4 regions of the Paenibacillus sp. FSL H7-0737 genome follow, and region 2 is predicted to be linked to each of the others. Evidence: riboswitches for the same ligand, from Rfam matches in the RefSeq annotation. Region 2 holds a riboswitch; each other region holds the start of a gene.
What was found. Region 2 has a riboswitch for cyclic di-AMP ahead of H70737_RS00580 (C40 family peptidase). Riboswitches for the same ligand answer to the same signal wherever they lie in the genome.
Positions count from the first base shown of each region.

Region 1: another riboswitch for cyclic di-AMP. It lies ahead of H70737_RS02650 (hypothetical protein); the one in region 2 lies ahead of H70737_RS00580 (C40 family peptidase).
Region 3: another riboswitch for cyclic di-AMP. It lies ahead of H70737_RS15725 (APC family permease); the one in region 2 lies ahead of H70737_RS00580 (C40 family peptidase).
Region 4: another riboswitch for cyclic di-AMP. It lies ahead of H70737_RS25095 (alpha/beta fold hydrolase); the one in region 2 lies ahead of H70737_RS00580 (C40 family peptidase).

Region 1 is NZ_CP009279.1:585,796-590,795, reverse strand. It holds gene kdpA (potassium-transporting ATPase subunit KdpA) at 1-768, opposite strand, end outside; gene kdpF (K(+)-transporting ATPase subunit F) at 781-858, opposite strand; gene H70737_RS02650 (hypothetical protein) at 991-1,401, opposite strand; cyclic di-AMP (ydaO/yuaA leader) riboswitch at 1,592-1,781, opposite strand; cyclic di-AMP (ydaO/yuaA leader) riboswitch at 2,202-2,367, shown strand; gene H70737_RS02645 (hypothetical protein) at 2,501-2,992, shown strand; gene H70737_RS29625 (hypothetical protein) at 3,009-3,518, shown strand; gene H70737_RS02635 (hypothetical protein) at 3,558-4,010, shown strand; gene H70737_RS02630 (hypothetical protein) at 4,108-4,299, opposite strand; gene H70737_RS02625 (ABC transporter permease) at 4,334-5,000, opposite strand, start outside.
Region 2 is NZ_CP009279.1:119,320-124,319, reverse strand. It holds gene H70737_RS30920 (hypothetical protein) at 1-274, shown strand, start outside; cyclic di-AMP (ydaO/yuaA leader) riboswitch at 489-627, shown strand; gene H70737_RS00585 (C40 family peptidase) at 681-1,109, shown strand; cyclic di-AMP (ydaO/yuaA leader) riboswitch at 1,469-1,610, shown strand; gene H70737_RS00580 (C40 family peptidase) at 1,616-2,107, shown strand; gene H70737_RS00575 (GNAT family N-acetyltransferase) at 2,364-2,849, shown strand; gene H70737_RS00570 (c-type cytochrome) at 2,977-3,333, shown strand; gene H70737_RS00565 (4a-hydroxytetrahydrobiopterin dehydratase) at 3,425-3,712, opposite strand; gene H70737_RS00560 (hypothetical protein) at 3,941-4,234, opposite strand; gene motA (flagellar motor stator protein MotA) at 4,441-5,000, shown strand, end outside.
Region 3 is NZ_CP009279.1:3,651,060-3,656,059, forward strand. It holds gene H70737_RS15715 (FecCD family ABC transporter permease) at 1-73, opposite strand, end outside; gene H70737_RS15720 (ABC transporter substrate-binding protein) at 295-1,302, opposite strand; gene H70737_RS15725 (APC family permease) at 1,505-3,322, opposite strand; cyclic di-AMP (ydaO/yuaA leader) riboswitch at 3,446-3,604, opposite strand; gene H70737_RS15730 (disulfide oxidoreductase) at 3,802-4,266, opposite strand; gene H70737_RS15735 (DsbA family protein) at 4,263-5,000, opposite strand, start outside.
Region 4 is NZ_CP009279.1:5,758,108-5,763,107, forward strand. It holds gene selD (selenide, water dikinase SelD) at 1-919, opposite strand, end outside; gene H70737_RS25095 (alpha/beta fold hydrolase) at 1,076-1,885, opposite strand; cyclic di-AMP (ydaO/yuaA leader) riboswitch at 1,992-2,176, opposite strand; gene H70737_RS31125 (hypothetical protein) at 2,398-2,571, opposite strand; gene H70737_RS25100 (Nif3-like dinuclear metal center hexameric protein) at 2,656-3,450, opposite strand; gene H70737_RS25105 (endo-1,4-beta-xylanase) at 3,562-4,581, opposite strand; gene H70737_RS31600 (beta-xylosidase family glycoside hydrolase) at 4,627-5,000, opposite strand, start outside.

The DNA.
Region 1 (5,000 bases), 470 kb from region 2:
GAGAATCTCTAGCACGTTCGTAAGTGGATTAGGGTTCTCAAAAGGATGCGATGAATTGGCTCCGAAGAAGCCGCCACCATTGGTGCCCAAATGCTTGATCGATTCCAGAGAAGCTACTGGACCGATAGCAATTTGTTGCGTTTGCCCCTCTAGTGTAGTGACTTCAAGCGATGGCTTGAGTGTTTGCGGCACATGTAGTCCTACCAGTACCAATGAAACCAGCAGAGCTAGAGGAATGAATACACGAATATGTGCTTTAACGAAATCCTCGAAGAAGTTCCCGACTGATTTCCGTCCTGTGATCCCTCTGACAAAGGCAACCGCAACAGAAAATCCGCTCGCTGCAGACGTGAACATCATCATCGTGATGACAGCCATTTGTGAAAAATACGAAAGTCCCGTCTCCCCGCTGTAATGCTGCAGGTTTGTATTAGTCATAAAACTAATCACCGTATTGAACGAAAGCGTCTGTTCCATATCCGCAATTCCATTCGGATTTAGCGGTAAACCCCGCTGCAATCGAAGAAAGATATAGCTGAAAGTAACCAGTACGATATTCGTTAAAACAAAGCTGAGCGCATACTTCTTCCAGGACATACCGTCCCGTTTTTTCAGGCCGATCAGCTTAAAAATTCCTTTTTCCATACCTCCAAACCATCGATCCGTACGGTTCGGTTCATTAGAAAACACATAATATAAATACGTGCCCATCGGCTTAACCAGCAAGATGAGAATTACGATTACAGCAACAATTTGCAAAATGCCCATGAATGCCCCTCCTTAAAATTTCTCCGGATGAATCAATGCATAAACCAGATATATAAACAGCAGTAGGGTAACAGCGATTACTAGAATCACAGCTTATCCCTCCCCGTATCCTCAACTACACCTGCACACCAGCGCATAAATCCATAAAATAACCCGTAAATTACAGCTAACGAAGCCACCATATACAGATCCATCATATCTTCCGCACTCCTTCTTTTATCCTTAATGAGGTGATCTATCTACCAGAAAATCAGCATCACCGCTGTGGGAATAGATTACATAACTCGCGCCAAGTCTTTTATAGACCAATCTAGGATTTATTGAGCTTGTAATTACAAAAATCGGCTGTGTCGTCCAGGTACGGCACATCTGAATGTAACGGCAGCATAACGTAAAGCTGCTCTCGAACAGATATACCCGGCCTACCGGAAACGGCGGGCGAAACCAAGTATTCTGATGGCGGGTATCAACTAGAACGACTTGTTCAATCCCCATCTCTTCGAGTAGGGCCTTCTCAGGCAAGTTGTTGGTCAATCCGGCCATCTTAATGCCTCTGAATTTTAGAAGCTTAATAAAATGTTCGCCTGCCTTCGTTGGCGCACATACCAGTACATATTCATTCTGATCTGTCATCTCTTATTCTCCTCAAATGCTTTGCTTGTAAGATCAGAGCTTGATCACCCTGATCTTGAAAGAAAAGCTACCGCTAATGATGAATATAACGACCTCTTCGTGAGGTTTTCCATAAATGCTTTGCTTAAAAAAGCACAGCAAAAAGCCACAAAGGATTCTCCTCTGTGGCTCGCTAGCGGTCACATTGCACTCATCCTCTCTCCATACGCTTACGAGGTTAGCTGTCGGATTCGGGCGGTGAGAGTCGCCCTACCTGTATAGATGCGAGCTCACTGGCATCTTCTACAGGATTCACCCCATAACCGGCTTCCGACTCTCACATCGTCTGCCGATTGTTGGTTCCCCCGCTTTCCTTATCGGAAATTAAGCGGATCAAATATTCGATTGTTGTTGAAACAGGAGTAATCATACCCTTATGCAGGAAGTATTGTAAAACCTGATTGATGCCAAAATAATGCAAATTAAAAACTATTTTCGCATTGGATAGCGCTTACTTGATATCCAATCTCTCTATATCTCTTGTTTACTCGAGTTTCAATCCATTAGCGAAAAACGGTCATACCATGTGATTTTATTCACCACGATTAGTGAAATCACCAAAAATCGCCTATATAAGAAAGGAAACAAGAAAGCGAGATTAAGCGAGGAAGAAGCCCGATAACTCGCAATAAATACCTATTTGGTTCCCTTTTTCGTCGTAGTAGGCAGGATTTGGTTTAAATTGCGCTCAAAAGAACACTTTCTGTTTTTACAGAAACACCTTGAAAAGAGTATGATTCGGGTTGAATCTATTTCACGAAATACATTCAACGCTGAGTTCCTGCATTTGCAGGGAACGGGGGAACCATCAGGCCACATGGCCTACTTGGGGTGAATCCGAAGGAGACTGTTCAAGTCTCACATAGGTAGGGCGACTCTCACCGTCCGAATCCGACAGCTAACCTCGTAAGCGTAAAGAGAGAGACCCTTGATCCGCCACGCTTTGGCACAGGTGTGTGTATACCTGTATTCCAAAACCGCAGCAGAGGTCCTCCTCTTGCTGCGGTTTTTGCGTTACCTGAATCTATAGGGTGATAGCATGCTGGACGGGGTGAAAGGAATGAAACACTATTATTGGGGAACTCAGCAAGGGCTACTTGAGCCGATAAGTCTAAATTATGTTTGCTTTGGAGCGTTGTGGTTCGAAGAGGATCATCACAGAACTATTGTCGGCTATGCTTTTGGTCAGAAGCAGATTGAATCACTTCGCCATTTCAGCAGCCCATCTACCTGTGAATACTGTATGGACCGAACAATTATATACGAAATATATAAAAATATCCGAGAAAAGCAACAGCTGCAGGATTGGTCAGCACACCAACGTTTTCCGTGGCTCACCGCTTTTAAGGAACCGTGGAAAGAAGTTGCAGTCGGTTGGTACGTAATGAGATCCCGCAACACCTTTCCCTTACATTTATCCGTTATACGCAAACAGAAATTCCGACTATGGCTGGAGCATGCCGCAGTCTGTGAGAATGAAGCTGAAATGCTCGCCTGTATAGAGAAGGCTAACGTCATTCACCATGTAAATCTTAAGCTTTTGGAAACCTAAGGAGGAGAAACCTGTCATGGACCAGCGAAGACTATCTCGCATAGAAGTATTCGTCTTTGATTCACCAGAGCCTATTCACTATGGAATGGAGGCTGATCAAGACAGCCGTTATGGCATCCTGAAACTTACCTGTAAAGGAGGTAGTAGCTGGGGGGCATGTCTTATCTCTGCCAATACCAAAACCTTCGACCTTATTAAATGGAGTTCTTTTCTCAGAATGATATACCATTGCCGGCTAGAGGAAGCGATAGATAAAGTACGTACCCATGGTTCAGAGTGGGATCAGACTCAGTTTGAGCTAGTGCAAGGTGCTTTACAGGATTTAAAAGCCAAGCTGCAGGGTAAATCCTTGGCAGGGCACATTGAGCAAGGTCGTCTGTACAGAGCTGTCGCTGGTGGGAGAGATTCCAAAGGAGGGCGGCTATATTATAAACCATCCAGTGTAGCGCTTCAAAAACATAGTTATCCAGAACCTGATACCGCCGAGCTTATCAACAAATCCATTTCTTACTTTTCTTTATTATAAGTTCATCCCATAACCCATTCTGAAAGGATCGTGTTTATCATGCCTGACCCCTTACCTTCCGAATCACCCCGTAGAACTATATTTGCAGAGTGTGTTCAAAAGTGTACGAATGATATCTATACGCTCAGTTCCATGTTGTTACAACAATCAGTAGAAGCCGAGAAGGTTACTATCCGTACTTTTAAAGAGCTTCATAAAATATTCCGTCAAAAAAGCTTCGACAGCCAGCTATTCTCTATCGAGGCTTACCGCTCTTGTATCCGACAATGCGCCGATTATTACGCACGCCGGTCTCTTCTGTCTGCCAAGACATTGCCTTGGGAGGAACAGCTTATAAAAACGATGTGGTATGGCCTAAAGCTATCTTTACCTCAAATAAGCATCATTCTGCAAAAGAGTGTTCCTGTCCTAAAAGCACAGCTTAGGCGTGTGCGGGAGCAACTGACTGCTCAAGAGGATTTGCTGCCTAGTGGTAATCTATCCGTTGTCTAACTCCCTCAACTATCTTCCAAATAACTTTTACGATACATACACAAAAATAAAAAAGCCACGGCATCTGCCGCGGCTTCCTTTCCCTATTTCCCTACTATTACGCTTTACTCTTACGAGCCTTTCCGTACATCCACAATCCCGCAATCATCCCCACCATGGCAATCCCAGTCAATACACCCTGAGTGAAATCCATTAAAGTGGACCCATTGGTCGAGAGCATTCTACTAACCGTAGCCAGAGATACCGAACTCATTAAAAGCATCATATTGTATTGTTCACTTTTAGTCATGATTACCACTCCTTAAAAGTTTATAAGAAGCCACTTAGATCTTGTAAGCCTTCATCGCTTTTCTGATCTCTTTAATACTTGGACGTTTGCCGTACATCAATACGCCTGTGCGATAGATCTTGGCAGCCAACCATCCAAAGATGAATGTGGTAACAAGCAGGATGGCTAATGATACAATAACTTGCCAGATCGCTACTTCACCAACACCAATCCGGAGCAGCATGGTCAATGGAGAGGTGAACGGTACATAACTCGCTACCTTAACCAGCAGAGTATCCGCATTAGAGATACTGAATAGTGGAACATAGAATGCTACGAAGCCTAACATCATAATCGGCATAACCGCTTGGCCAAGATCCTCTGTACGGCTGACAATCGAACCTACAGCTGCATACATCAAGGCATAGAGGAAATAACCTAGTACATAAAGAACAATCCCATAAAGCAACAAGTTAATATTAAGCTGACCTAAATCCAGGTCTAAATCTTTCAAGATCGTTGCATTATGCGGAAGCTTGAGATTGACAACTACCGCTGCAATAATGACGCCAATTTGTAATAACCCTACTAAGAAGACACCGATAACTTTACCGAACATTTGCGCTAAAGGTGAGGCACTTGTAATCAGAATCTCCATGATCCGTGAGCTCTTCTCTGAAGTAATCTCAGCTGCGATCATATTACCGGTCATCATGATAGAC
Region 2 (5,000 bases):
TCTATATATGCAGTTTGGGTATACCAGCGGCACGGGGATGTTCTCCTCCTTATTCATTTGCTTGAAGTCGCTGATTCCGGCAATAGGAATTTCAATCATACTTGGTGCAGCAGGCCTGATCCTTTTGCTAGTGTGCGGAATAACGGGCATCTTCTGTCCTGGCCTACCAGCACTTCTTATTCGTCAACTTTCATCACTGCCCTCAACACTCTTCAAAATGTGGGGAATTTCAGCTCAATATCATCTATGGCACAGTAAAGCATTTCCACAATAATTTGAAGCATTACAGAACATAATATAAGAGTCCCGGTTCCTGAATCAGGAGCTGGGACTCTTTCGCGTTATAGACAAATTATGAGGATTTGCAAAATCGTAAAGACTTTGTTACAATAAGTCCTGTTCCATTGGTAACAAGTTTGTAATCATTTGAAACGATTTCTACATAACTTCATGTATTTGTCGTAGTCATGTCGATAAGTCACTATCTGGTGCATAAAACGCCGAATTCCTTGCACCGGGAAGTGGGGGAACCATATTTTGGGTGAATTGATCTCGCTTTGCAGTGATCATAGGGGAACCTTCTACCGAATCCTTAAGCTAACCTCACAGGCATTGGAAGGGGTACAATTTTTTTGAAGAATTTAAGAAAAGCATGCGTCGCTGCGGCGCTAGGACTTGTGATGGCGTTCTCTATTGGTGGAGGAAGTGCCTTTGCAGATTCTAAGATGGACAGTGTTATTTCAAAGACAATTGGAGTTGCCTATAAAACCGGAGGCACTAGCACTGCCGGGTTTGACTGTTCTGGATTTACTACGTATGTATTCAAGAAGGTGGGTCTTTCTTTGCCCCGTACTTCAAAAGCTCAATATAATGTCGGAACTCCTGTAGCTAAAAGTAAATTACGTTCAGGTGACCTAGTTTTCTTTAACACATTGGGCAACGGCGTATCCCATGTCGGCATTTATGTTGGAAACGGAAAATTCGCACAATCATCATCTTCATATGGCGTGACCATCACTTCACTTAGCCAATCCTACTGGGCCAATCGCTACGTTGGTGCTAAAAGAGTAATGAGTACTTCCTCATATCAAGCTATAGCCTACGATTAATACTTCCCCACAACTATAACCTCACAATTACATTATATAGACCTGGGTTTGATTATTGACTTAATCGAATCCAGGTTTTCTTTTGCCTTATTATATTCTTTACACCTCTTGAACGGACTTTAAACACTTTTATTTGATAAAAATTTCAATAAATATAAAAATTAGTTTAATATTATCGCTTACATATGCATTTTGTCTTTAAAAAAACGAATTTTTCTGCATGATTATGTTAAAAACGATTGCCAAGCGGCACTCTGTTTGTTACAATAACTGCAGTAAGATTTTAGTAACATTTTTGTAATCATTAAGTTGTTATTTACAAAGGTTTTGTCATGTATTGATTACAAGCTATTCCTAATCAACAGTATCAGCCGAGTTTCCTAACTATTAGGAAAACGGGGGAACCAACTTTGGGTGAATTGACCTCCATTTTTAGAGGGGTCATAGGGGACCTTCAACCGAACCCTTAAGCTAACCTCGTAGGCATCCGGAAGGGGTATAAACTTTTGAAGAAGAAGCTAGCAGCAGCAGTACTTAGCTTTTCCATTATTTTCACCATCGGAGCAGGAAGCGCTTTCGCGGATTCCAAAATGGATAAAGTGATCGACAAGACCATCGGAACTAAGTACGTATCCGGCGGCATCTCCACAAATGGATTTGATTGCTCCGGATTTACAATGTATGTATTTGATAAAATTGGTATAAACCTACCACACCAATCAGGTTCCCAGTATCAAATGGGTACTGCTATCTCCCAAGATGATTTAAGATCTGGAGATCTTGTATTCTTCAATACAAGTGGTAAGGGTGTCTCCCATGTCGGTATTTATGTCGGTGAAGGCAAGTTTGCACACGCATCTTCCTCACGCGGTGTAACGATTAGCTCCCTGAGTGATAGCTACTACGTGAAACGCTACATCGGTGCTAAACGAATTATGAGCACAGATGCTTATCATTCTGTTGCTTCTGAGACAGAAGATAATGATGATGTTCAATAAGTAAATCGTACATAGGCTCTTTTCCAAGATGTTGATTCTTGGGGAGGAGCTTGTTTTTTGTCTTATTTAGTATTTACCCCTCTCAGAATTTGTAAAACAATAATCCTCATAAATTTCTGAGTCGACCATGCCTTTTTTTGTATATAATTAGTTACAAGCATAAACGCCTTCGATGTCCTTATAAGGACCATAAGTATTTTAAGCTAGAAATATAAGACATTTAAAGCTCGCCCGTGAAAGGAGGTCCTTTGACCTTATGATAAATCCTTCTGTTACTTTTCATGTAGCGCCTATGGAGACCAGTCACGCGGAAGAGATTTGCAACTGGGATTACACTGCCCCTTATAATATTTACGGCTGGATGCCGTGGGAGCAAATGCAGGCTCTTGGAATCGAGTTCGGTGACCCTCAGCTACGGAATGAGCAATATATCTCCATACTAAATGGGCAAGGGATTTTGTGTGGATTCGCGCAGTTGTTTCCAATGGAAGGTGTTGTTCGCTTGGGGATTGGTATGCGCCCTGATCTATGCGGTCAAGGTCTAGGAAAAATATTCATGGATGCAATTGTGCAAGCAGCCTTGTTTCGTTATCCTGAGCGTGAGATTGATCTAGAGGTATTGACCTGGAACCAGCGGGCGATCCGAACTTACCAAAAGTGTGGATTTACGATTACCGATACGTATGAACGCCTAACCCCCACAGGAAACAAACCTTTTTATTGCATGGTCTATGATAAATAATATTAAATTCCATATTTTTCAATGATTTGATGGCATTATCGTTCATTTTTTTGTCACAAACCCTATGATAACGCTTCACCTTGAGCTATAATGTAGGGAGCAGCTTACATAGAAGGGACGAACTGGGATGCAGAAATGGATCATGAGCGGTTTGTTTTTTGCCGCCTGTGCCTTTGCGGTAGTACTTATGTTTACACTTCCAGGTAAAGAAGAGGTAGCTGAACAGAATAAGCCGACGATGCCGGAAGTCCAATTGGATGCGGCAAAGGCCGAAGCAACCGTGAAAGCCAGCTGTATCACCTGTCACGGCGATCAGCTTCAAGGTGGAGTTGGACCCAGTCTTCAAAATGAAGGCGGTCAGCATGATGCTGAAGAAATCTACAGTATAGTCACTAAAGGACGCGGTCAAATGCCTTCCTTTAAAGAAAAGCTAGCCCCTGAGGAGATTGCAAACGTCGCCCTCTGGCTCTCAGAGAAAAAGTAACAGTAACTACTACCTAAGCAACTAAAAACGCCCGTGCCAGAAGATAGTTCACTATCTGCGCACGGGCGTTTATTTATGAGTTTGGGTGACACTAACGATTTTTCTCAAAGGCTTCATTAAATTCATGTGCCTCTCGAATATCTAGAGCTGTAATACCGTCTTCCTCATTTGATTTCAGTCGTAAAGTCACTGTCTTATAATCAATCGTAATATGTGGATGGTGATCAAAGGCTTCTGAAATGGTGGCTACTTCATCAACGAAAGCAATACCCTTCATATATTGGCTGAACATATATTTTCGCACCATGGTATTCTCTTCCAGCTTCCAACCTTCCAGCTTGCTGATCTGCTCACGCAGTTCTTCTTCCGTAAATAACAATTCGTTTCCTCCCTTACTAAAAATTGCAGTAAAATCCGCAGGTCCCTTTACTCGTCATATTCGTTAAACAAAACATCCCTTAGCTTCTGAGGTCCAAGGGATGTGCCAGGATAAAGGCAATATTTTCGATTAAATGTATTCAAGAATCCCAGCGATTATAACTCGGCTACACCAATTTTAACACGGGCTACTAACTACGGGCAAATTACGCCCCGCCGCCCCCTCTTCTTAAATCAAAACAACAGAGGCTAAATCCTCTTCTCCGACTAAAATATTAATGCGGTGCGTGTCCTTATCGTAGATGATAACGCCGCTCCCCACCTCAATCATAGGTTCATTACCCAGCGCGAAGAAAAGATCCTCAGCCAGTGCCTCCCATACCTCCATCTTGGATTCCTGCGGCAATTCTTGCCACTCTTCTGGATCCATTTCAAAAAATAAGTACCCATCGGAAATTCTTCCGACAGCCTCAGTCAAATCCGTTAGGATTTCACCGTAATCTCTACCATGCTTTACGCCCACATGTATCACTCCGTTTTCTCCACAGATGAATAATTACTTACCTTATCCATTATAGCCGAAAAAATGACTTCACAAAAAACGGAATGATGTCGATAAATAAGAATATACGTTATTCGGTTTCGAACAGAGTGCCTTGCCGCTGTTTCAAGGATGATATACGCGGCTTTGTCGGAACACATCTTATAATCTCATGGACGAGGTGCATAATGGAAATTTCAACAATACTTGGTTTAATTTTTGGTCTAGTTGCAGTTATTTGGGGTATGATCCTCAAGCACGCTCCTCTTCACGCTTTAGCCACACCTGCTGCTTACGTTATTATCTTAGTGGGTACGGCAGCTTCCATCTTTATGGCCTTTCCGTTCTCGGAGGTCAAGAAGATTCCAAGTCTGTTTAAAATGATTTTTGTCAAAAAGAAATTAATCAGTAAACCCGAATTAATTACTATGTTCATGGAGTGGGCTTCTATTACACGGCGTGAAGGTCTGCTGGCTCTTGAGTCGAAAGTCGATGAAATAGAAGATAACTTCCTCAGAAATGGCATGCGGATGATTATTGATGGAAATGATCAGGATTTTGTCCGCGATGTTCTCATGGAGGACATCCACGCCACAGAGGATAGACATAAAGCAGGCGCACTCATTTTCTCACAAGCAGGTATGTATGCTCCTACACTTGGCGTACTCGGGGCCGTTATCGGACTTATCGCCGCTCTGGCTGATATGAGTGATATGAACAAATTGGCTGCAGCAATCGGGGCTGCCTT
Region 3 (5,000 bases), 3.2 Mb from region 2:
CTGCCGGTCGGGTATGTATAGCTTTTTGTGTATCATTTTTATTACGATGTGCGAAATCTGAGGGTGAAACCATGAGTCGTCTCCTTAATCGATAGTTACAATGTTCTATATGATAACAACAATCATTCTCATTATCGCAAAAAAAATTAGGTTGTACAATTGTAGGAGTTATTTTTCAGTAATACAGGAATGGTTTATAAAAAAATGGTGCAGATCTAAGCATCTTAAGATACTTGATCTGCACGCCCTTCCCCACCCAAATGATCAGTCTCATTCATGGTGAATTACGACTTTTTATTTCACAAAACTTTTTAACACATCATCAATAATTTTGCCACCAGCGTTCGCACCACTGTATAGCCAACTGCTTGTTGAGCTCATTTCATGCACATTGCCAGCTTTTACAGCCGGGATGCCTTTCCAAATTGCACTGTCCAGAATCTCCGAACCCTCAGTCTTATCACTATTTACAAGGATAATATGATCTGCTGTCAGCTCAGAAAGCTTCTCTAGCGAAATTGGATTCCAAGTAGCTCTTGTACCAACAGGAATTTCTGTTACTAAGTTAGGCAGCTTTACACCAAGGTCTGTATATAATACAGCACCACTGCTGCGAGTTTCGTCTACAATATAGAAGTTCTTTTGTACCAACCATAAAATCGCCACGGACTCTTCTCCAATAGCTCCTTTAAGCTTTTCTTTCGCTGCAGCCGCCTTGTCTTCATAATCTTTAATGGCTTTCTCTGCTTCAGGAGTCTTGTTCAGAATTTCACCAATCTTGAGTAGCGATTTACGCCAATCTTGATTTAGCTTATCCCCAATCACATAAGTCGGTGCAATCTTATTCAGTTGGTCATAGATACCATTCTGTACAGATGACTCCGATGGGATGAGGATAAGATCCGGAGCGAAGCTGGTTACTGCCTCGAGCGGAAGATCGTAGCTGATCGTAGGAACATCCTTCAATTCAGTGGACAGATAATCTTGAATACCATTAGTCACTGACCATTGCGCTACTGGAGTCACACCTAGAGTTACCAAAGCATCCTCCAAATAAGAACCCAGTACACGCCCAGGATTAGCTGGAATCGTTACTTCATGTCCCATTGCATCCGTTAACGTCTTAGGGGCTGCAGGAGCTTCTGTAGCTTCAGCAGTAGGTGCCGTCGCTTTGTCTGTTCCTGCGTTTGAAGCGTTACCGGGATTATTATTACCGCAAGCGGATAAGAATAGCACCATCACCATTAATCCGACCATCGTTAATTTCATGCTTCCAAATCTTTTTCTGTTAAACAAAAACATTAAATACCCTCCTAGTGTGTGCATCCTATGTTATTCAAAGGTATTGACTACCTCAGTCTCACTTTTAAATGATATTGATTCTCATTCTCTATGTCAACACATAAATTTTAAATTTTGTGGATTTGCAATAATTTCCTTCTTAAAAATACAAAAAAAGGCTATATTCCGAACGTTCCGGATATAGCCTCTCCTCAATGATCCATTATTTATTCAAATGATATGGGACAGTCGCAACTACAACATCTTTTGAATTCATTAGATACGAACGGATTAAAAAGCTGGTCTGATTATGAAGTACAGCTTGCCACCAATGCTTAGTTATAAACTGTGGAATCAGAATCGTGATATGATCCGTCGCTGCGGTCTTCCACTCCACTGTATCAATAAATTTCACTAACGGACGAATAATACTGCGATATCTAGAACGAAGTACAATCAGGCGTACACCCGGATTCCATTCCTCCCACCGTTGCTCCATTTTTTGAATGTCCTCTTCATCAAAGCCAACATACACGGCTACAACATTATCCGTTAGAGACTTGGCATAGCTGATGGAATGTAGTACAGCACGTGTTACACCCGCAACAGGAACAACAACTGTACTGCCCTTAATCAAAGGTTTATCTGTACTCGGGCATATACGAAGCTGATCTGCAGTGTTCAAATAGTGCTTGTGAATCCGGTGGAACACGAACATTACAGCAGGTAAGAAAATGAAAGCCATCCATACGCTTGAGAATTTAGTGATGATAAAAATAAGCGTAATCGTCAATGTAGTCAGCATACCGATGGTATTTACAACAAATCTTTTTTTCCATCCCGCTGGTTTTGTTTTAAACCAATGAACCATCATTCCTAGCTGTGACAATGTGAAAGGAATGAATACACCAACCGCATAAAGTGGAATCAAGCTTTCTGTATTTCCGTGGAATGCAGCTACAAGCACAGCAGACAGAACACCTAGAAAAATAATACCATTAGAGAAACCTAGACGGTCACCACGAACCATAAAAGCATGTGGCATATATTTATCTTTTGCAAACATAAATGCGAGCAGCGGGAACGCTGAGTAAGCTGTATTAGCTGCCAAGAACAAAATTACTGCTGTAATACCTTGAATGAAAAAATATAAGGTTCCGCGGCCAAAGGTCGATTCAGCGATCTGAGAAACAACCGTTGCCTTTTCATCAGGCACTATGCCGTACCAATACGCCAGTAGTGTGATACCTGTAAACATAAATCCAAGTATAACCCCCATGACCATTAAGGTCTTGGCTGCGTTCTTTTCAGCAGGTGCTTTAAAGTTTGGAATGGCATTAGATACAGCCTCTACACCCGTAAGTGCCGAACAGCCAGAACTGAAGGCTTTTAATAGTAGAAACAAACTAACATTAGAAACAGCAGAGCCAATTTCAGGGACATTCGCATGCACGCCACCTGCTGCATATTTAATAACACCGGAGATAATCAAGACTACAATCGACACCACAAACAAATACACTGGGATTGCGATGAATGAAGCTGATTCTGTAACTCCGCGAAGATTAATCAAAGTAAGTAAAATAATAACTGATACTGCAATAAGAACGGTGTGATTATGAAGACTTGGAAAAGCCGATGTGATCGCATCCGTCCCTGCCGACGCACTAACAGCTACGGTCAGAATGTAATCCACTAACAAAGACCCTCCTGCTAAGAGCCCTGTCGGAACACCAAGATTACTCTTGGCAACGATGTAAGCTCCGCCTCCCTGAGGATAAGCGTAAATCGTCTGCCGATAGGATAAAATCAGGATGGCCAGCAGGCCCAATACGGCTAATGCAATTGGCAGGGAATACCAGATGGCAGTAAACCCCGCAGCCACCAGTACAATCAAAATTTGTTCCGTTCCGTAGGCTACAGACGAGAGCGCATCAGAAGACAGGACAGCCAGTGCTTTAACCTTGGATAACTTTTCATGATCGAGTTCGTTCGACTTCATCGGACGCCCGATCAATAGTCGTTTTACCTTGCTTACCATGGTGGATACAGTTCCTTTCTTTGGGAGCTGAAACGGAATTTCCGCGCGCTGTTTTCATTGGTGGATTTCATAAATGCAGACACTAAAAATAGCATACGGAAATGATCCGCATGCTATGCATGGTCATTATCCCACCTTTGCTTACGAGGTTAGCTGGCGGATTCGGGCTGTGGTTTAGCCCTACGGTATAAGTCTAATCGACCCATTCCGATTCACCCCATTGGCACATATGCCAAGTTTGGTTCCCCCGTTTTTCCTAAGAAAATTCAGCGCATATTCAACTTCTCACAAGGTCTAATATTAGTCTACAAAGTGTATACAGTAAAGCGTTGAAAAAAATGAAAAAAGAATGAAAAAACATCCAGTAAGCGCAAATACAGCGTCTTATTGGATGCTCTCTTTCATTCTCTTCAATTATCCCTCTGGATCGTGTTTTTAATCACTTTTCACATTTTTTCGGATCCTTTAAAATTAAAAAATCAAAATCCTAAACTTTCCTCTGTATCTAACTCCATCACTTCTTCTTCCTTGCGTCCGTACCAAAGCAAAATGCTAATTAAAGCAAAAGCGATTAATGCAAGGAAAGGAATCGTAATGAATCCAAAAAAGTTCAAGTAATCCTTATTACAAGGAACACCAATTGTACAAGGAAGCACTTTACTTAACGCAGGAATCTTCTGCTCCGCATAATGATAGATCGAGATACTGCCACCAATTAAGCTTAGTGGAAGTACATATGGGATAATCCTTTTATCCCCTCGAAAGGTTGCAATTCCCAAGAGGAATAACTGAGGATACATAAAAATTCGCTGAAACCAGCAAAGCTTACAAGGTTCATATTTCAATACTTCGCTCAGATACAAGCTACCAGCAACAGCAACTAAAGAGACGAACCAGGCCAGATACAGGCAGTTACGCTTGCAAAAAGATAGGAACTTTGTCACTTTGCCTCCACAGCTTTTGCGGCGTCGTTAATTTCAGTTGAAATCGCTTCAATGTTAAATGGATCCGCAGTCATTACTCCATTGATATAAAGGGATGGTGTAGTCGTCACCCCAGCTTCACTAGCTAACTGCATACCCTTATTCAGCTCATCTGCATACGTACGATCTTTAATATCTTTACGAAGCAGTTCGTAATCGATAGCTAACTTCTCTTTCTCCGCAAGGCTTACTAAGAAATCTTCAGTCGCCCATTCTTCGCTCTCATCACCTTGCTGAGCATATACAGCATCATAGAACTTCCAGAATTCATCATGATTCTGATGGTAAACAGATAATGCAGCAAGTGAGGCAGTTTCAGAGTCTGGACCAACGAAAGCCATATTTACAAAGTAGAGCGCTGCTTTTCCCTCGTTGACAAAATCTTGAACAATTTTCGGTTTAACTGAAGTTGCAAACTGGGAACACGCTGGACATTTCAAGTCTCCAAATTCAACAATTTTAACAGGTGCATCCTCTTTACCGACTCTAGGTAGCTCACTGTAATTGAATGCTACTGGTTCTCCCGAAGTTGCATTTTTTGCGGCATCTTTCGAAGCTAACATAAACAATCCAACAAAAATGATGACTACTAAAGCAATTGAACTAATAATTAAAATTCTCGTCTTCTGCTTTTGCTGCTCCTGTTCTACCCGCCGTTTCTCTTGTTTGCTAAGCTGGGGAACGCTTGTACTTTT
Region 4 (5,000 bases), 1.1 Mb from region 2:
CGGAAGTCACAGCATCACACAGAATATAGCGGCTTAATTGGTCCATCTCTTCCGGATAAAGAATACTGCCCTCCAAATGGGCAAAGTTATTCTTAGTGCCGCCTGGAACAAAGCCCTGCTCCGCGAGTTCTCTTACTCTTGGCAGCATCGGTACATCGCCTTGACGAATAATCAGTCCGTGGTTGCTCCCCTTTGCCATTTCCGAGGCATGTCCAAGCAACCCGAATCCGGTAACATCTGTACAAGCATGTACATCATAGGGCTCCATGATTTCAGCCGCTTTTTTATTCAGTGTAGACATGACTGTCGTAAGGCGTGTAGTTTCTTCTGGGGATAGCTGATCCTTTTTAATAGAAGTCGTTAAGATGCCCACACCGATAGGTTTGGTCAAAATCAGCTTGTCTCCTACCTGCGCACCTGCATTCGTTCTTACTTTGTCCGGATGCACAAGGCCCGTAACGGCCAATCCAAATTTAGGCTCTTTATCGTCGATGGAATGTCCGCCCACAAGCGTTGCTCCTGCTTCCTGCACTTTATCTGCTGCACCGCGCAAAATGTCACCGAGAATGCTTTTGTCCAGAACAGAAATAGGGAAGGCCACAATATTAAGCACCGTAAGCGGCTTACCGCCCATAGCATAAATATCACTTAACGCATTAGCTGCTGCAATTTGCCCAAAGGAATAAGGGTCGTCCACGATCGGCGTGAAAAAATCAACAGTTTGCACTAACGCCAGATCATCACTTAATCGATATACCCCAGCGTCATCACTGGTATCCAGACCCACAAGTAGATCCGGATTAGGAACGGTTGGTGGTAGACTGCGAATAACCTGCATGAGATCGGCGGGACCGATTTTGCAGCCGCAGCCCCCTTTTGAAGATAATGAGGTCAATTTTATGGTTTCGGCTTGAGACATCATGACTCAGCTCCTTTAGATAGTTAGTATCGAATAACTTTAATCTTACATCAGTAGACAGCATTGTACAAAATACAGACATACAGAAGAACGCCCCGTAGCCAGTACATACTCCCCGGCTATGGGACGCCTCTCATTTCTCACTTACCATTAAGATTAACTAATCTGCTGAGTTTCCTGCTGTTTCTCCAAAAACCGCTGAAGTATAGCATTAAATTTCTCCGGCTGACACAGATTACTAGGATCTAATGCGTTAGGGATAATCACTAACTGAGCATGTGGCAGCTGAGACACCATATCCTTCATACAATTAACTCCAAATTCACTAAAGTCACCTACAATACATAAGGCGGGACGCTTAAAAGACTTTAAGCATCTAGTGTAATCCACATGGCTCGTAGCCAGCCTTTGCCGATACAATTCCCGTGGACGTTTATCGAGAAGTCCTCTTCTAATCTCGTTATAAGCCAGATTCCAGCGTTCCCGGTACATCATACGAATCGAAGGCAGTACAAGCTCACTTGGAGCGTAATACATTAACCAGCTACAATAAGCAGCCATAAGCTGGATTTTACCGATTATCGTTGACGCCTGACTTCTACAAAAGCTATCCGCGACAACAATCGCTTTTACTCGCTCTGGATATTGTTTCGCAATATGCTGAACGACGAGCCCCCCATAGGCACTCCCAACAAAAACAGCCTCACGAATACCCAAATCATTCAATAGCATAATTATATCTAGACATTGGGTTTCAATAATCTCGTTTGGGGCCTGCAGTAATTCACCTGATTTGCCATTCCCCCGTAAATCACACAGAATCACTTTATATTTATCAGAAAAATACTCCAATTGTGGCTTGAACATACTATGTGTTAATCCATGTCCATGGATAAACACAACCGGAGCCCCTGTTCCATTGATTTCGTAATAGAGCGAAGTTCCATTCAGTTTAGCAATAGGCAAAGTTAACACCTCTTTCATAGATAGGTTCTACAACTATATCTGCTTTTTAACGCAGCAAAAAACCACAGAGGGATTCTCTGTGGCTATTCATCATCAAATACGCCATTCATCCTCTCTCCATACGCTTACGAGGTTAGCTGTCGGATTCGGGCAGTGAGAGTTGCCCTACCTGCATGGATGCATTTATGCACCTGGAACAGGATTCACCCCATAACTAGTACCGATTGTTACACTGGTTCCCAGTTGTTGGTTCCCCCGCTTTCCTTAACGGAAATTAAGCGGACTTCTTATGTAATTGTCAGTTATGTGATGAATCATACTCCGTGTAAGGTTTCTTGTAAAGTTGAGCCGTGGGCAAAATAATGTTGAAAGCCATGCTTTTCATTTCATATTGAGCATACACTTCGTTTTCTCTTTCTTTTGCTCTTGTTTACTCAATATATCTAAAAAAAGCCGAGCGGCCATCAGAGATCAATCCCTGAACCACTCGGCTTCGTTATACAATCATATGGCTACAACAGATCGGCGTTTTTCAATGCATGCTCCCAGCTCGGAAAAAAGAACAGCGCACTTCTCATAAGATCAGGATCGCTTTGCTTCACTTGTTTTTTGCTGATCGAGCTTCCATCGGTTTGAAGCTTTTTGATACGACTTAACACTTCATCAGCCTCCAAAGGAATTTCCATTGAAACACTCCTTTCTCAGTGACCTGGTTTCCAATCATTTTCTCCATAATATGCAAATTTATTCTTCATTTCGGTTTATACGAATTAAACCAGCTGATAGACCGGTTGTTCAGCAATAAAATAAGTAGGAATCATTGGGTATTTCTGTGCCAGAACTTCAGCTAAATATTTCATTCCTGGAGCTTCACTTTCCGCATGACCTAACATAATCAGCGCTTTTGATCTGCCTTGGTGGACAGCATCCCTCACATATTCTGGAGTTTCCCATTCGGGGCCCTCGCCAGCAATAATTAAATCAAGATTGTGCTGATTAAAAAGAGGAATAGCCATCGTCCCACCTCCTCTGTAACCTACTAATATCCCCACATGTCTGCATATCTGGGATACGTCTCCGGCAGCACGTAAATAGGAGATACCTAGCTTTATTTTTATATACTGTGCCGCTTCACTTACCGTCATAGCTGGAATCGATAGGATTGTAGCAGTGGATTGCTGCTCAACCACATAGGCTGACCATTCAAGCTCTCGTAGCAAGCCCACCATGATCCCGTCTGGTTGATGCCTATGCCAATAATCATGATAACGAAAAATAGCCAGTTCAGAACGCTCGATTAAACTCAGTTTCGCAAGATAAATAGGGTCATCCTCTAACCACTCACTCGTCTCATGATGACTGTAAAACACACCTTCATGTGTGATCAACAAATTGGCGTTCATAGCAACCGCTCGCTCCACAACATATTGCGTAGCGCAAAATGCCGTAACCATCCCTGTAATCACCATTTCTGGATTCCCCGGCTTAAGAGTATCCACAGTCCCATCTATCTGTTCCATGGCTCCTATTAAATCTTCCAGAATCCTTCTAATTGTCACGCTCACTTTAATCCGCCCTTTGAGATCTATTCTACTAATCTATCAACGTATAAATAACCCGCCCTTAATCGATATAAGGACGGGTTCACAGTTCATTATTTGAGCAGCTTGCCCACTCTATGATTTCGTGGCAGAGGTGATAATTCGATGGAAAGCTGGCTTCGGCTTATGCCCTTCATCGAATAGGAACGGCCAGTTCTTCCGCCCACGAACAGGGAAATCATCCAGCCAGGTATAGTCATCCGCTGCTCCCCAGAACGTAACCGAACTAATCACGTCCCGGTATTCTCTCAGCAGTGCGAACATCGCTTCATATCGATCTGCTTGAAGCTCGAGCAGCTCAGCAGGTACTGTCTTTAAGTCCATTCGTTTGTCATCGAAACGGAACATGGATACATCCAGCTCTGTCAGTTGGAGCTGAAGTCCTAACGATGCATATTTTTCGATCGCTGCACGAATATCATCCAGACTAGGATCGTATAAATTCCAGTGTGCCTGCAATCCGACGCCATGGATCGGCACGCCTTGTTCCAATAGCGACTTCACCAGTTTATAGATTTTGTCACGCTTTAATGGATGGGATTCGTTATAGTCATTGTAGAATAATAATGCCTTAGGGTCAGCTTCATTGGCGAATTCAAACGCTTTGGCGATAAAATCCGGGCCAACAATGTCGAGCCACTTCGAATGGCGAAGAAGCTCTTCTCCTTCATCGGCTATAACTTCATTGACAACATCCCAAGCATAAATATCATCCTTATAACGTCCTACAACGGTCTGAATATGTGATTTGACTCGTGCAAGCAGAATCTCTTTGCTTACAGGTCCTCCGCCCTTATCCTCAAACAGCCAGTCCGTTGTCTGGTTGTGCCAAATCAAGGTATGTCCGCGCATCGCCATATGATGTTCCCTGGCAAAGGCAACCAGCTGGTCTGCTGCCCTAAAGTTATAAGTGTCCTCAAGTGGATGCAGACTTTCAAATTTCATCTCGTTCTCAGCGGTAATACTGTTGAAATGATAAGCAAGCAAATGCTCCTGTGATTGGATAGTTAATGGGTTGACGGCTGCGCCAATCTTGAAATCCTCTGCGAACACTGTCTTTAGTGCAGGCTCTGTAAAATCACTAGCTGGTCTCAACAATCTCCCTCCTAACAAACGTATCTATATTCCGTATTCGAAATATTATGACCGATAATCGAACCAATCAAAGTGGGCAGGTACCTCAGCTACTTTACCATGACCTGTCGCATATAAGCCAACAAGAACACCGGTAAATCCGTTTCCTTTGACAGCTTGAGGGGATAATGGATAGGCTAGAGCCCTAGATAGCTCGATCCATTCCTGACCATCCAAAGAATAAAGTAAAGTGTATTCCGTTAGCTCCGCCCGAATTTTCAGATATAAACATCCAGCAATCGTTGGAATCTCTGCAGCCACATGTGTTGTTCCATCAACAGTTAAATAAGCTGTAATCACTCTATGTCCATTTCTTTGCGATAGTGCAATTTCATAATGTGCATTCTCGTCCAATCTAGCACAGAGTCCAGCCTCTTCAC